One region of the Bacillus sp. D48C genome, then DNA from elsewhere that is predicted to be linked to it. Evidence: riboswitches for the same ligand, from Rfam matches in the RefSeq annotation. Region 1 holds a riboswitch; the other holds the start of a gene.

Region 1 (7,179 bases):
TAGATCAATCGGCACTTCTGTTACCGGAACAGCCCGATTTTGTTTCTTCCACTCTTCAATACTTTTCTCTACTCGTTTCTCTAAATCTGGATTAGATGGTGCATAGTTATTTGAACCAGATGCTTCAGCCTTATATTCAATACTAGAAACACGCCCTTGAAAATAACGTGGATCCGTGAAGTTTTGACCAATTAATTTAGAACCAATCACTTCATTTTTATCATTATATATTAGACTTCCATCCGCATTATCCTTCATCACTGCTTGTGCAATACCAGTAACAATAAGTGGGTATACAAGTCCACACAACACTAGAAATGTAAAAGTAATACGGATAATTGGTGATAGTATACTTTGTTTCTTCTCCATCTTTTTCCCCTCTTCCTTATATAAACAAGCCGACAATCATATCAATTACTTTAATTCCAATGAATGGTACAATCACTCCGCCAAGTCCATAAATAAGTAGGTTTCGGCCAAGTAGTGCATTCGAACTCATTGGTTTATATGCGATACCTTTCATCGCTAACGGAATGAGTAATGGAATAATAACAGCGTTAAATAGTAATGCTGATAAAATCGCTGACAGTGGTGATGTTAGTTTCATAATGTTTAATGCCTCCATTTGCGGAATCGCAAGTGTAAACATTGCTGGAATAATCGCAAAATATTTTGCTATATCATTCGCAATACTAAACGTCGTTAACGCACCTCGCGTCATTAACAATTGCTTACCGATTCCTACAACCTCAATAATTTTTGTCGGGTTCGAATCTAAATCAATCATATTCGCGGCTTCTTTCGCAGCTGTCGTACCACTATTCATCGCTAATCCAACGTCAGCCTGCGCTAATGCCGGCGCATCATTTGTACCATCACCTGTCATCGCTACAAGTTTCCCTTTATCTTGCTCTGCTTTAATAACCGCAATTTTATCTTCTGGCTTACACTCAGCAACAAACTCATCTACCCCTGCTTCTTTTGCAATCGTTGCTGCTGTTAACGGGTTATCACCTGTACACATAACCGTTTTAATCCCCATTTGGCGCAATTGTTCAAAACGCTCACGCATACCTGGCTTTACTGTATCCTTTAAATAAATTAAACCGTAAATACGATTATCCACTGCAACTACAAGTGGTGTCCCGCCCTCTTTGGAAATGGAATCTGCTTTTTGATTTACATCTTTCGGAATCGTTCCACCTTGTGACCTAACCCATTCAATTACGCTACCTACAGCACCTTTTCTCACTTTCGTTCCATCCTGTAAATCCACACCACTCATTCTCGTTTCTGCTTTGAACGGAACAAAATCACCTTGCTCTGCAATTTCTCGATTATATGATATAGCTTTCGTTTTTACATATTCTATAACTGATCGACCTTCTGGTGTTTCATCTAAAACTGAACTAATCGCGGCCCATTTCCCTACTTGCTCAATCGTCTCATTTCCTACAGGCAATAATGTATGAGCCATCCGGTTTCCAAAAGTAATTGTACCCGTTTTATCTAAAATAATTGTATTAATATCGCCCGCAGCTTCTACTGCTTTCCCTGACATCGCTAACACGTTAAATTTTGTCACCCGGTCCATCCCAGCGATACCAATCGCTGATAGCAAACCACCAATTGTCGTTGGAATTAAACATACTAACAATGCTACGAGTACAGCTGTATCAATTTGAAAACCTAAATAATTTGTAAAAATCGGCAACGTCACAACGACGATCAAGAAGATAAGAGTTAAGCTCGTTAATACTGTATTTAAAGCAATCTCATTCGGCGTTTTTTGACGAGCAGCTCCTTCTACTAAAGAAATCATTTTGTCGATAAATGATTCACCAGGATTACTCGTAATAACAATTGTAATTTCATCACTTACCACCATCGTTCCACCTGTTACGGAACAAAAATCACCACCCGCTTCTTTTATTACAGGAGCTGATTCTCCTGTAATTGCAGATTCATCTACAGACGCTAATCCTTTGATTACTTCACCATCATTCGGAATCATTTCTCCTTGTTTTACGATAACAACATCACCTTTTCTAAGATCAGTTGCTGAAACTTGGACAATGTCTCCATTTTCTTTTACAACATTTGCAAACACATCTTTCTTCGACTGCTTTAAAGAATCGGCTTGCGCTTTACCACGACCCTCTGCTAATGCTTCTGCAAAATTCGCAAATAAAACTGTAAATAATAGAATAAGAGAAACTGTTATATTAAACCATCCTGGTATACTACTAGAACTGCTTGGAAGAAAAGATAAAATGAACGTAATGATAAACCCAATTTCCACAACGAACATAATCGGATTCTTTATCATGACTTTCGGATTCAATTTCGCAACGGATTGTTTCATCGCATGTGTTACGATATCACGATCCATCGTTTTCGCTTGTCTAACTTCATCTTCTACAGCATGTATTTGTGACTTATTTAATTGTTTTTCTTTTACTACTACCGGTCTCATCATTTACCCTCCATTACTTCAATGTAAGAAATTCTGCAATTGGTCCGAGTACTAACATCGGGAAAAATGTTAATGCACCGACAATTACAATTGTTCCGATGAAGATGCCACCAAATAAACTATTATCTGTACGGAACGTTCCAACTGTTTCTGGCACTACCGTTTTTTCTTTCAACGAAGCTGCCACAGCTAGCATCGTAATTAAACTGAAGTAGCGTCCTAAAAACATAACTAAACCAGTCGTAATATTCCAAAACGGTGTATTATCTCCTAATCCTTCAAATCCAGATCCGTTATTCGCAGCTGACGATGTATATTCATATACAACTTGTGTTAAACCGTGGAAACCGGAATGAGAAATAGCATCCGTTCCTAAATTTGTTGAAAGAGCTAATGCCGAAAATCCTAAAATGAGCAATGGATGAAATAAAATCGTGACTGCGATTAATTTCATTTCCTTACCTTCAATCTTTTTACCTAAAAACTCTGGTGTCCGTCCAACCATTAACCCAGATATAAACACCGCGATAATTGCATACATAATAATGTTTACAAAGCCTGCTCCAACTCCGCCATACACTGTATTTAACATCATATTTACGAGGGGAACTAGACCACCAATTGGTGTTAACGTATCATGCATCGTATTAACAGCGCCTGTTTCAGCAGCTGTCGTTACTGTTGCGTATAGTGAAGAAAATACTGTTCCAAATCGTACTTCTTTCCCTTCTGTACTTCCTTGTACATGTTCGATACCCATTCCATTTAATGCCGGGTTCCCGTTTAGTTCAGATGTCGTAATCGTTATAAACCCTAGTAAAAATACCATAAATAGTGACACGAAAAGGATGCGGCCTTGTTTTTTATTTCCGACCATTCGTCCGTACGTAAATGGAAGTGCTGTTGGTAATAACATCATAAGCATCATTTGCAAAATATTACTCATTTGTCCTGGATTTTCGAAAGGATGCGTAGAGTTTGCTCCGAAAAATCCACCGCCGTTATTTCCAAGTTCCTTAATGGAAACGAATGATGCAACAGGTCCGCGTAAAATACTTTGCTTTGCACCTTCAATCGTTTGTGCTGTAACCGCCCCATCTAACGTTTGTGGTACGCCAAGTGCGACAAAAACTAGTGCCGCAATAAATGCGATAGGAAGAAACACTCTCGTTAACGCTCTCGTAAAATCAACGAAAAAGTTACCAAGTTCTTTTCCAGCAAGTCCTCTTATAAATGCCATAACGAGTGCTAATGTCGTTGCCGGTGCTGCAAACATTAAAAATGTAATTCCGATTAATTGTGATAAATAAGATAAACCATTTTCACCGCTATAATGCTGTAAGTTTGTATCAGCCATAAAACTAATTGCTGTATTAAAAGCGAGCGTAGGCTCCATTCCTTCAATATGTGCTGGATTTAGCGGCAACACACCTTGTAATCTGAAAATGAAATATACGACAACAATCATAAATCCATTGAGTAAAACTAATGATAATGCGTACTGTTTCCACGTTTGATTGTATGCTTTTACACCTGTAATTTTAAAAATAAGTTTTTCAAAAGGCCCGAATACTTTATCTAGCGTTTTGCTACCTTGAAAAGCTTTCTCTAAATAAATCCCCGTTGGCTTTGCTACTAAAATAAACAAGAGCATTGTAATAATGACTGCAACCCAAATCATAATGAATGATTCCCCCTAATTAAAACTTCTCTGGATTTAATAATGCATACACTAAATACACTGTAATTGCTGCGACTATAACCGATAAGACAATCATCATGATTGCTTTCCTTCTTTCACAACTTTATCTGACCAACTTGCAAGACTTGCCATCGATGCAACTAATAAAATAAAAATCCCGACCATTACAACATCTAACATAACTATCCCTCTCTTCATTTTGTTAAAATTTACCATTTAAATATTAAAAAAGAACACTGAGCTCTACTCAGTGTTCAAAAAATGAACAACAAAAAGTAAACCTCCTCTCTAAACGCTTACGAGGTTAGCTGTCGGATTCGGGCCTAAAGAGTAGCCCTACTTTCAAAACTGAAAGATTCACCCCAAGTGACGATGCACAAAATTGGTTCCCCCGCTCCATTTCTGGAACTCAGCGATTTTAGGTTTTTTTGGAAATTTTATGAATGATTTATGAGAGTAAATATACTCCTCTATATTTCACTTGTAAAGGGGTAAATTACTGAAAATAAGAAAATATCCATCTATTTAAACGCTTACATTGAGTATTATTAATATTCTTTCATCTATTTACTCGTCTTTTCTTTCATTTTCACAGAAATGATCTTTTCGATACGAAATAAAAAGAGCGAATGACATAAAGTGCATAGCTTGTTGCACTTAGCATTCGCTCTTTTTATTTCACTATTTATTCTCCTCGTAAAAAAGCACGTAAATTTCTCCCGCGAATATAAACTTGTGACAATTCTGCATGTAGCTGCTCATATTCGATAACATCTGTTTTTAAATATAAAGCGTCTTTCGATGGCAATATGATATAGGGCCTTGGAAAAATAGGATCCAGCACCACCAATTCTTGAACTCGCTCTACTGATATCGCCCAACGATTCGCTATATCTCCTAGTAACAACACTTTCATCTTCTTTTCCTCCACCCTATTCAAAAAATAAAAAAGAAATATTATCACAATTCGTAAACACGACAAATTTAGCTCCAATTGTTTCATAGAGCCTCGCTGGATATCGTTTATTCCTTGTAACAACAGTAATAGGTGCTTGAAAAGAAAAGCGAATGTGTTCTGTGAAGAAACTAACGATTGGAAGCTCATCTCCTAGTAAAATCACCTTCTTAATACACTCACAAATACTAGTAAAGTCCTGCTCCTTACTGCAACTATAAGTCCAATCAAACCCACAATTCCTAACTTCAGCCGCTATCTCTTCATTTGCCGTAAAAATAATTAACTCATGTTGAAATGATACTAGATCTCTTAAACTATCTACCTTACTTTCTTCTCCAACACAAATAAGTGTTAGTTCCATGTACCTCATCCTCCTTAGTATAAAAGAAATCAAACATAGATTGATATTCCCCTATACTAATCAGATCGATGAAGTGATGTATCCATCATGGCACCGTCCTCTCTCAAGACGCTTACGAAGTTAGCTGTCGGATTCGGACTTTGAGAGTAGCCCTACTTTCAAATTTGAAAGATTCACCCCTAGTGCAGACGCACAAATTGGTTCCTCCGCTCCATATAATTGGACTCAGCGTTTACAAAAAAATATATTCTGGCTGATATATTACTCCTGTATTTTGAAAAAGTAAACAGAAAAAAAGCCAGTTATAAAACTGGCTTTTCACTTATCTATACACGCGTTCTATTCACTTTATACGCAAAATGATTCGTCGGTCCATGACCACTACCAATATTCAATGGCTCTTCAATTGCTATACTAATAAATCGTTTTGCTTCTTGAACAGCATCTTTAATTGAGTATCCTTTCGCAAGTCCTGCTGTAACCGCTGAAGCAAATGTACACCCACTTCCATGCGTTTGCTTTGAAGGAATTCGCTCGCTTCTAAACTCAATAAATTTTTCTCCATCAAAGAGGAAATCAATTACTTCATTACCTTGATATTCTGCATGTCCGCCCTTCATAAGCACATATTTAGCACCTAATTCGTGCAATACTTTTGCAGCTTCCTTACTATCTTCAATATTATGAATCTCCATCCCAGTTAACACTTCTGCTTCTGGGACATTCGGTGTTATAACAGTTGCTACTGGTAATAAATATTCTTTTAATGCTTGAACTGCTTCTTGCTGTAATAATGATGCACCGCCTTTTGCAATCATAACGGGATCTAGCACAATATTATTCCAGCCAAACTTTTTAATTTGTTCTGCAACAATTTGAATTATTTCACTACTAAATAACATTCCTAGTTTCACTGCATCTGGTGTTAAATCCGTACCAATTGAATTCAGCTGTTCTGTAATACCTTCTAACGGAACAGGATATACCCCTTGAACGCCAAGCGTGTTTTGAGCAGTAATTGCCGTAATAGCCGTCATTCCGTATACACCAAGCTCTTGGAATGTTTTTAAATCTGCCTGAATTCCAGCACCGCCGCCGCTATCAGACCCTGCAATTGTTAAAGCTTTATTCACTTTCATCCCACTCATCCTTTTCTATCCAAAATAGCGATGATAAATCGTTTTTGCTTCGCTTATATCTTTCGTTCCATGTACGAGTACACGACCATCTTTAAAAGCAACTAATCTCTTTTCTTCCACAGAAAATGATAATAAATATGGATTTACATTTAAATCATTTACACGATCATCCAGCAGCTTTTTGTACCTCTCAAAATCCATTTCCTCTTTATGAGGTGGTCTAATTTGAACTGTATTTCGCCCGCATAAAACTGCTGTTTTCGATGTGTTTTCTTTATTTAAATACGGGTATATCGCATTCTCTCCGCACGAAGGACAATTGTGTTTACGAAGCTTTTGCACATTCATACATGAATATTCATTCTTCCATACATCAAATGACACAAGTCCATCTCGCAGTGATTCGTAATCTTCTACTAACAGTTTAAGAGCTTCTGTTACTTGATGAGAAACGACGAGAGATACAGCAGGTGATATAATACCCGCTGTATCACATGTTGCCCCGCCAAGCGGAATCGACTGTAATAAACATGATAAACATGG
Region 2 (7,179 bases), on a different contig from region 1:
CATATGTGTTTAGTATGAATAATATTGTATAAATTTTCTATTTCATCGAAATCCCCACATTCACACAGTGAATATATTACATAAAAATATTATTCATTTTAAACTAAACAACATACGTAAATATGAAATTTCGTTTTGTTTTCATATATGTTTTGTACTGTAAGGTCATTTAAACACAGCTGTTTATATAACGTAAAGAAGTATTTTCATTCCCTTTATTTTCAAGCTTTCGTGTCCTTATTTCAAAATATAATCCGATTCACTTTATAGATTGAAATATCTACATATCACAACAGAAAACACTACTTGAAAATAACTGATAAAATTATATAAATATAATTTTCGAGCCCATATGCAATTATGCATAGCATATACACAAAAAGGATAGCTTCATTTTCACGAAGCTATCCTTAAAAAATCTTCTTATTTTTTCAAATGATATGGAACTGTCGTAATAACAACATTTCTTTTATAAAGTAAATACGCACGTATGAGTAAACTGGATTGATTATGAAGAATGTTATGCCAACCTTTTTTCGGAATGAACTGTGGTATAACGACCGTAACGCGGTAATTCGATTCACTTGCCTTATATTGCACTGTATCGATGAACTTCGTTAGCGGCTGGATAATACTTCTATAATGAGAATGTAATGTAACAAGCCTAACTTCAGGTTGCCACTTTTTCCATTTCTCTTCAAATTTCTTTTCCTCTTCCCTGTCAAAAGCAACATATACAGCAATAACTTGATCTGCCGAAAGAGCCTTAGCATAGTTCAATGAATTTTCTACTACGTGAGTCATACCAGCTACCGGAACGACGATTACATTTCCCTTAATCGGAACAAGTGGTTCACAAGTTTTTAAACTTAACTGATCACCTACCGCATCATAGTGCTTCTTAATTCTGTGGAATAAGAAGATGATTGCAGGTAAGAAAATAAGTATCGACCAAACTTGTGCAAATTTAGTTAAAAAGAACATGCTCATTACGATAAAACTAATAACTGCACCAATTAAATTAACCGTTAATCTTAAAGCCCATCCTTCAGGTTTTTCCCGAAGCCATTTTAATACCATCCCTGTTTGAGAAAGTGTAAATGGAATAAATACACCTACTGCATATAGTGGAATTAAATGTTCTGTTTGTCCTTGGAAAGCTACAATTAAAATAATCGAAGCAACTCCAAGTATAATAATACCGTTTGAGTAACCTAAACGGTCTCCTCTAATCGTAAACATTCTCGGTATGAATTTATCTTTTGCAAGGTTAACCGCTAATAAAGGAAATGCAGAATAGCCTGTATTAGCAGCGAGAATTAATATTAAAGCTGTTGTACCTTGTATGAAATAGTACATGAAATTACGTCCAAATGTTTGTTCAGCAATTTGAGAAACAACTGTTACTTCTTTACTCGGAGTCACTCCGTAATAATAAGCTAAAAATACAATTCCTGAAAATAACACAGCAAGTAATGCACCCATTGCAAGCAATGTTTTTGCAGCATTGTTTGGCGCAGGATCTTTAAAGTTCGGAATTGCATTTGAAATTGCTTCAACACCTGTTAAAGCAGAACTACCTGATGCAAATGCTCTTAGTAATAAAAATAAACTAATTCCTGCAACTGGTGTTCCAATCGGCGCATGTAAAGTAGGTGAAACATGACCAGTTAAAATATTATATATGCCCACACCAATTAATATAAATAGTGCTAAAACGAATAAATAAACAGGATATGCTAGCACGGAAGCTGATTCCGTTACTCCTCTTAAATTTAATATCGTAATTAATATAACAAATATAACCGCAATAATTACGTTATGTGCATGTAAGCTAGGAAACGCAGAAGTAATTGCATCTGTACCCGCGGACACACTTACCGCAACAGTTAAAATATAGTCAACTAATAAAGATCCTCCAGCAATTAAGCCTGGATTCATCCCTAAATTTTCTTTTGATACAACATACGCTCCCCCGCCATGCGGATAAGCAAAAATAATTTGACGATAAGATAAAATAAGGGCTGTCAATAATACTAATACCCCAACAGCGATCGGAATGGAATACCAATAGGCGATCGCTCCAACACCTGCTAAAGCAATTAAAATTTGCTCTGGACCGTAAGCAACTGATGACAATGCGTCAGAAGATAAAATAGCTAAAGCTTTCGTTTTATTAAGCTTTTGTTCTCCAAGCTCCGTTGATTTTAACGGTCTTCCAATTAAAAATCTTTTAATAGATGAAACCAATGCTGTCCACTCTCCAATAATTTTGTACGAACTTTTCTGCTTGTTACAGCCAGTAAACTATTTCTTCAGAAAACAAAAAATGTCTACAAGCCATAGCGAAATAGACTTGTAGACATTATTTTTTTTGTCGCACAAGCTCCACCTTCCTTCTCAATATAACGCTTACGAGGTTAGCTGTCGGATTCGGGCCTATGAGTAGCCCTACCTTTTTCAAGGATTCACCCCATCGGATTATGTACTAATCCGTAAAAACGGGTCCCCCGTACCATGCGGTTTCAGCGATTTAGAAAATTGAAACTGTGGATTATAATACTCCTTTATTTTCAAAAAGTAAACAAAAATTTTTAATAAGAAAAAAATTAAAATGATTGCGCATAATCCGCTGAGAAATATACATAATGAATACTAAAAAATCCACAAAGGAGACCCATATGTCTAAAGAAAAGAAGCCTATTTTTTCCGATTCATATTTAGATGCAGTAGCAAATGAAATTAATCAGTTATATGGTAAACGTGAACAGGAAATAAATTTGACAGATAGAACGAAAAGAAATAAATGATTTGTCATACAAAAAAATAAAAAAGATAGCAATACACTTATATATTGCTATCTTTTTTATTTTTTCATACATCTAATTCTATTACAGATTTGTTAAAGGTCATCTCTTCATACACCTTTAAATTTTGATATATAGTTCCTAATAATGGTGCCGCTATAGAAAATTTCTCTGCTACATCCAGTAAATATCCTTGCAAGTGCTTCCCTTCAATAAATGAACCCTTTTCCATATCACGCTGCATCGATGACTTCATATCATACGAAATTTTATCAATCGTTTTCATATGTTCCTGGGCAATATTTTCCTTTACTGGAGCTCCTAATACTCTCATGATTTGTACAGATTCCTCAAACACATTACGGATAAAATCACGGCCGCCTTCACTTTCACGAATTGGTCCAATTGGTGCACGCATTAACGTTGTCACACCTGACATTACAGTAATAAATAAATATTTATGCCACATATCTTGCGTAATATTTTCACTTAAAACAAAACTAGACTTCGTACCTGCAAATGCTTTAGAAATATGCTTTACTCTCTCTGAATTTTGAGACTTAATTTCTCCAAACACAAGTCTGTTGGCAGCACTAGTTTGTACAATTTCTCCTTGATCGTTTAACGTCGTCTCGATAAAGCATAAACCGCCAATTACTTTTTCTTCGCCGAATTCTTTTTGTAGTAGTGATAAATGAGCGATACCATTTAACAATGGAATGATTACAGTATTTTCGCCAACAAACGGCTTCAAATCTTGAATAGCCTCGTTTAAGTGATACGCTTTTGTTGAAAATAAAATGACATCAAATGGAGAAGTTCTCTCTTCTTTCGTTATTAATTTCGGTTGGAAGGAAAAATCCCCGTTAACACTTCGGATTACAAGTCCTCTTTCCTCTAATTGTTTTTTCCGTTTACTACGAACAAGAAATGTAACATCTTCTCCCTTTTCGACTAATCTGCCACCAAAAAACCCTCCGACTCCACCAGCGCCTAATACTAAAATCCGCATACAGCATCCCCCTTTTCAAAATACAATTTTACAACTTTTAGTATACATAACATTATACATGTCCTCTGCTAAATAAGCTGAATTTTCACTCTCAATTGAGTATAAAACAGTGGTTATTTTCAAATAAATTTGGGCATGTTGTTTCTATAGCATATATGGAAAGGAAACAATGTAGATGGAGGCAATACAAACAATTGAGGAAAAAGGTGTAGCAACAGCTATATTCCAATTTATATTCCCGTTTTCGTTTAAAACTGGATATGAACAAAATATGTTCCCTTTCTTACAAAAAAACGATTTTCGTCCTTTTCGGCTCGATCATCTCGATGATGAAAATACATATTATGGGGAGTTTAAAGTTTCACATCAAAATATGGAAGCATACTATCTTTCATTTACAAATAAAATTCTCTTTCCTCACTCAGAGCATCAAAAGGGCTTGCAACGTTATTCAAAAGATCTTAACTTAACTGGACATTTAACAACAAACCTTATTTCAATTCCATTCAAGATACACTCTATTGATGTAACACTTTGTCCTTATGAACTTGGCTTCTTAACAATTCGAACAGAAGTAAACACTGCTCCAAACATGACTTTATCTGAAGCAATCGAATTCGCAGATCGCTTCCGTGTACTTGAAACTAAAACTGATACAAATGAGTCTATTTGTATTGAATGTAACGGAAAAAAGTATTCCCAAGTTGAGAAATTCATTTTTGGTTATTTATTTCATGGCGTAACTGATTTCTTTGAAAAGAAGAGATTAAGAAGTTCATACTTTCAAACCTTCCCTTTCTTTGAAGACCAGAGAATGTACGTCCAAACTTTATTGTCACTAAAAGAAGGTATGGAACTTAATGAAGTGGATGTTTATCGTACTTCCAGTCTTTCCGGATTAACAAGTGATGGTAAGCCATATGTGAGTGCAAGTAACCTTCCTTACATTCATAACTATTTAAAAAAACACGCTTACCAGAGATGGGCTCCAAATCGTTATTTCATTATGGAAGAACATATTTTTACATGTGTAACAAATGAAGGAGAACGCGAAATCGATAAACTTGCTAGTCAAATGTACGGAGAATTTTATTACGCTTTATTATTAAACCTATTCCATAAAATTGTTTTATTAAAAATGGCAAACGCCTATGCTGAGCTAAATATTGAACAAGATACTAATGAAATAGAGAAATTAATTTATTCGATTAATTCGTTCACTGCTAATTATTTTTCTTTAGAATTAGTATCTCAATCACAAAGTGAAGATATTTTCTTCCGCTTAAGAAAACTTTTTAATATTGAGGTTTTATACTCGAACGCGAAACAAAATCTTGATAGTTTGTTTAAATATCAAGAAAATGTCGCCTCAAAAAAAGATAGTCTCTTATTATTAATTTTAACGCTCTACTCTGTAGTAGGCCAAATGTTAGGGTTTACTATGATCGATCTTCTAAGAAACACCGATTCAAACAAAATATCGTCACCTCTTGAATTTTTCGCTCTATTAATTGCGATTAGCGGCATTGTCATTTCACTTATTTTAGGGGCTCAAGGGTTATACCAATGGGCTGTGCAGCACAAAAGAAGAAAAGCATGGGTAAAACAAACTGTACTGTCTGCTGTAAAAGAAAAAGAGGATAAAAATTAAAGAAGGTTATTTCCAAATATGTGGTATGCTGCAGTAAATGAAATTTTTATCAGCGATTTTTCAAATATATCGAATTACCGACAAATGACAGAACCGTATAACAAAAAAGGTACTCCAAAATAAAGCTTGGAGTACCTTTTTATTATACGAATTCAGCTTACTTCCCTGCTTCGATTTTCTCTAATGCAGCAGCTACTTGCTCTTCCGTTAATTCATGTTGTATTACGTAGCGGTTACGTGGACTTACACGACATTTATGAGAACATGCACGTAAATATTTCGCTTCGTTTTCTTCAGAACATAAAATTTTCTTATTACATTCTGGATTTGAACAGTTTACATAGCGCTCACATGGTTCACCTGTAAAGTGGTCTTTACCAACGATAACATGTTCTTTTTGATTTACTGGTACAGCGATACGCTCATCAAACACGTAACATTGTCCATCCCAAAGCTCACCTTGTACTTCTGGGTCTTTTCCGTACGTTACAATTCCGCCGTGAAGCTGACTCACATCTTCATAACCTTCACGAACTAACCAACCTGAGAATTTCTCACAACGAATTCCGCCTGTACAATAAGTTAAAATCTTTTTACCTTCAAGTGTTTCTTTGTTTTCTCTAATCCAATCTGGTAATTCACGGAATGATTCAATATCAGGTTTAATCGCACCTTTGAAGTGTCCTAAATCAAATTCATAATCATTTCGTGCATCAATGATAACTGTATCTTCTTGTTTCATTGCCTCATAAAAATCTTTTGGCTCTAAATACTTCCCAGTTATTTCGTGTGGGTTAATGTCATCTTCTAGACGAAGTGTAACTAATTCTGGACGAGGACGTACGTGCATTTTCTTGAATGCATGCCCTTCTTCTTCATCTATTTTAAATACGATACCATCAAAACGTGGATCATTGTTCATTGCTTCCATGTATTTTTCTGTTTGCTCTACAGTTCCAGAACAAGTTCCGTTAATACCTTCTTTTGCTACAAGAATTCTTCCTTTTAATTCAAGTGAATTACAAAATTCTAAATGCTCTGCCGCGAATTCTTCTGGATTTTCAATTGTTGTGTACATGTAATATAGTAATACTCTGTATGGTTTTGTAGTTGCCAATGTATTTCTACCACCTATCTAATTTTTAAAATCATGTATAAGTTAACGTTCATATCAAAACATATATAATAAGAAAATGAATCCCATTTTCTTTTCTTTATACTATTTTCTATCAGTTAACAAAAATAAAAAAACAAGATTACACATCAAAACACTATGGTTATGTTGTAATCCCAATATATTATATATCATACAAATGCAATTCCATCAATTAATATGCTGTATTATCGGCTTTATGTTCACATAAATTTCAAAAACAGCCCTTTAATTCACTATGTTTCCCCATGTCATCACACCATAAACTCCCAATTCATTTTACATTATCACACCATCCATTGCATAAAGGCATATAATTTGCATTAAGGAAACTTTCGTGTTCAAATGAAATTATCACATACCATATTTAAATGTATTGAAATAATGAGTAAGAATAAATACAATAATTTCATCAAGTTAACATTTTAAAGGGGAAAACTACTATGAATAAAGATATAACAAAAGATGAACATCTCCCTTCTGAAAGTACAACTGTACAATCAGCTCACTTAGCTTTAAGTGGAGAAACAAAAGGCTGGAAAAGACTGTTACCATT

What was found. A riboswitch is a leader RNA that binds a small molecule or an ion and turns the genes downstream of it on or off. The one in region 1 is predicted to bind cyclic di-AMP.
Region 2: another riboswitch for cyclic di-AMP. It lies ahead of ACLBXA_RS21285 (APC family permease); the one in region 1 lies ahead of ACLBXA_RS13980 (SipW-dependent-type signal peptide-containing protein).

What each region holds. Positions count from the first base shown of each region.
Region 1 covers NZ_JBKFAQ010000004.1:400,726-407,904, forward strand. The annotation lists gene kdpC (K(+)-transporting ATPase subunit C) at 1-369, opposite strand, end outside; gene kdpB (potassium-transporting ATPase subunit KdpB) at 386-2,476, opposite strand; gene kdpA (potassium-transporting ATPase subunit KdpA) at 2,490-4,157, opposite strand; gene kdpF (K(+)-transporting ATPase subunit F) at 4,177-4,257, opposite strand; gene ACLBXA_RS13980 (SipW-dependent-type signal peptide-containing protein) at 4,254-4,358, opposite strand; cyclic di-AMP (ydaO/yuaA leader) riboswitch at 4,458-4,603, opposite strand; gene ACLBXA_RS13985 (hypothetical protein) at 4,864-5,094, opposite strand; gene ACLBXA_RS13990 (hypothetical protein) at 5,111-5,497, opposite strand; cyclic di-AMP (ydaO/yuaA leader) riboswitch at 5,591-5,738, opposite strand; gene thiD (bifunctional hydroxymethylpyrimidine kinase/phosphomethylpyrimidine kinase) at 5,824-6,636, opposite strand; gene thiF (thiazole biosynthesis adenylyltransferase ThiF) at 6,652-7,179, opposite strand, start outside.
Region 2 covers NZ_JBKFAQ010000009.1:213,504-220,682, forward strand. The annotation lists gene ACLBXA_RS21285 (APC family permease) at 424-2,250, opposite strand; cyclic di-AMP (ydaO/yuaA leader) riboswitch at 2,395-2,541, opposite strand; gene ACLBXA_RS21290 (hypothetical protein) at 2,682-2,810, shown strand; gene panE (2-dehydropantoate 2-reductase) at 2,875-3,819, opposite strand; gene ACLBXA_RS21300 (hypothetical protein) at 3,995-5,470, shown strand; gene trhO (oxygen-dependent tRNA uridine(34) hydroxylase TrhO) at 5,628-6,587, opposite strand; gene ACLBXA_RS21310 (Nramp family divalent metal transporter) at 7,067-7,179, shown strand, end outside.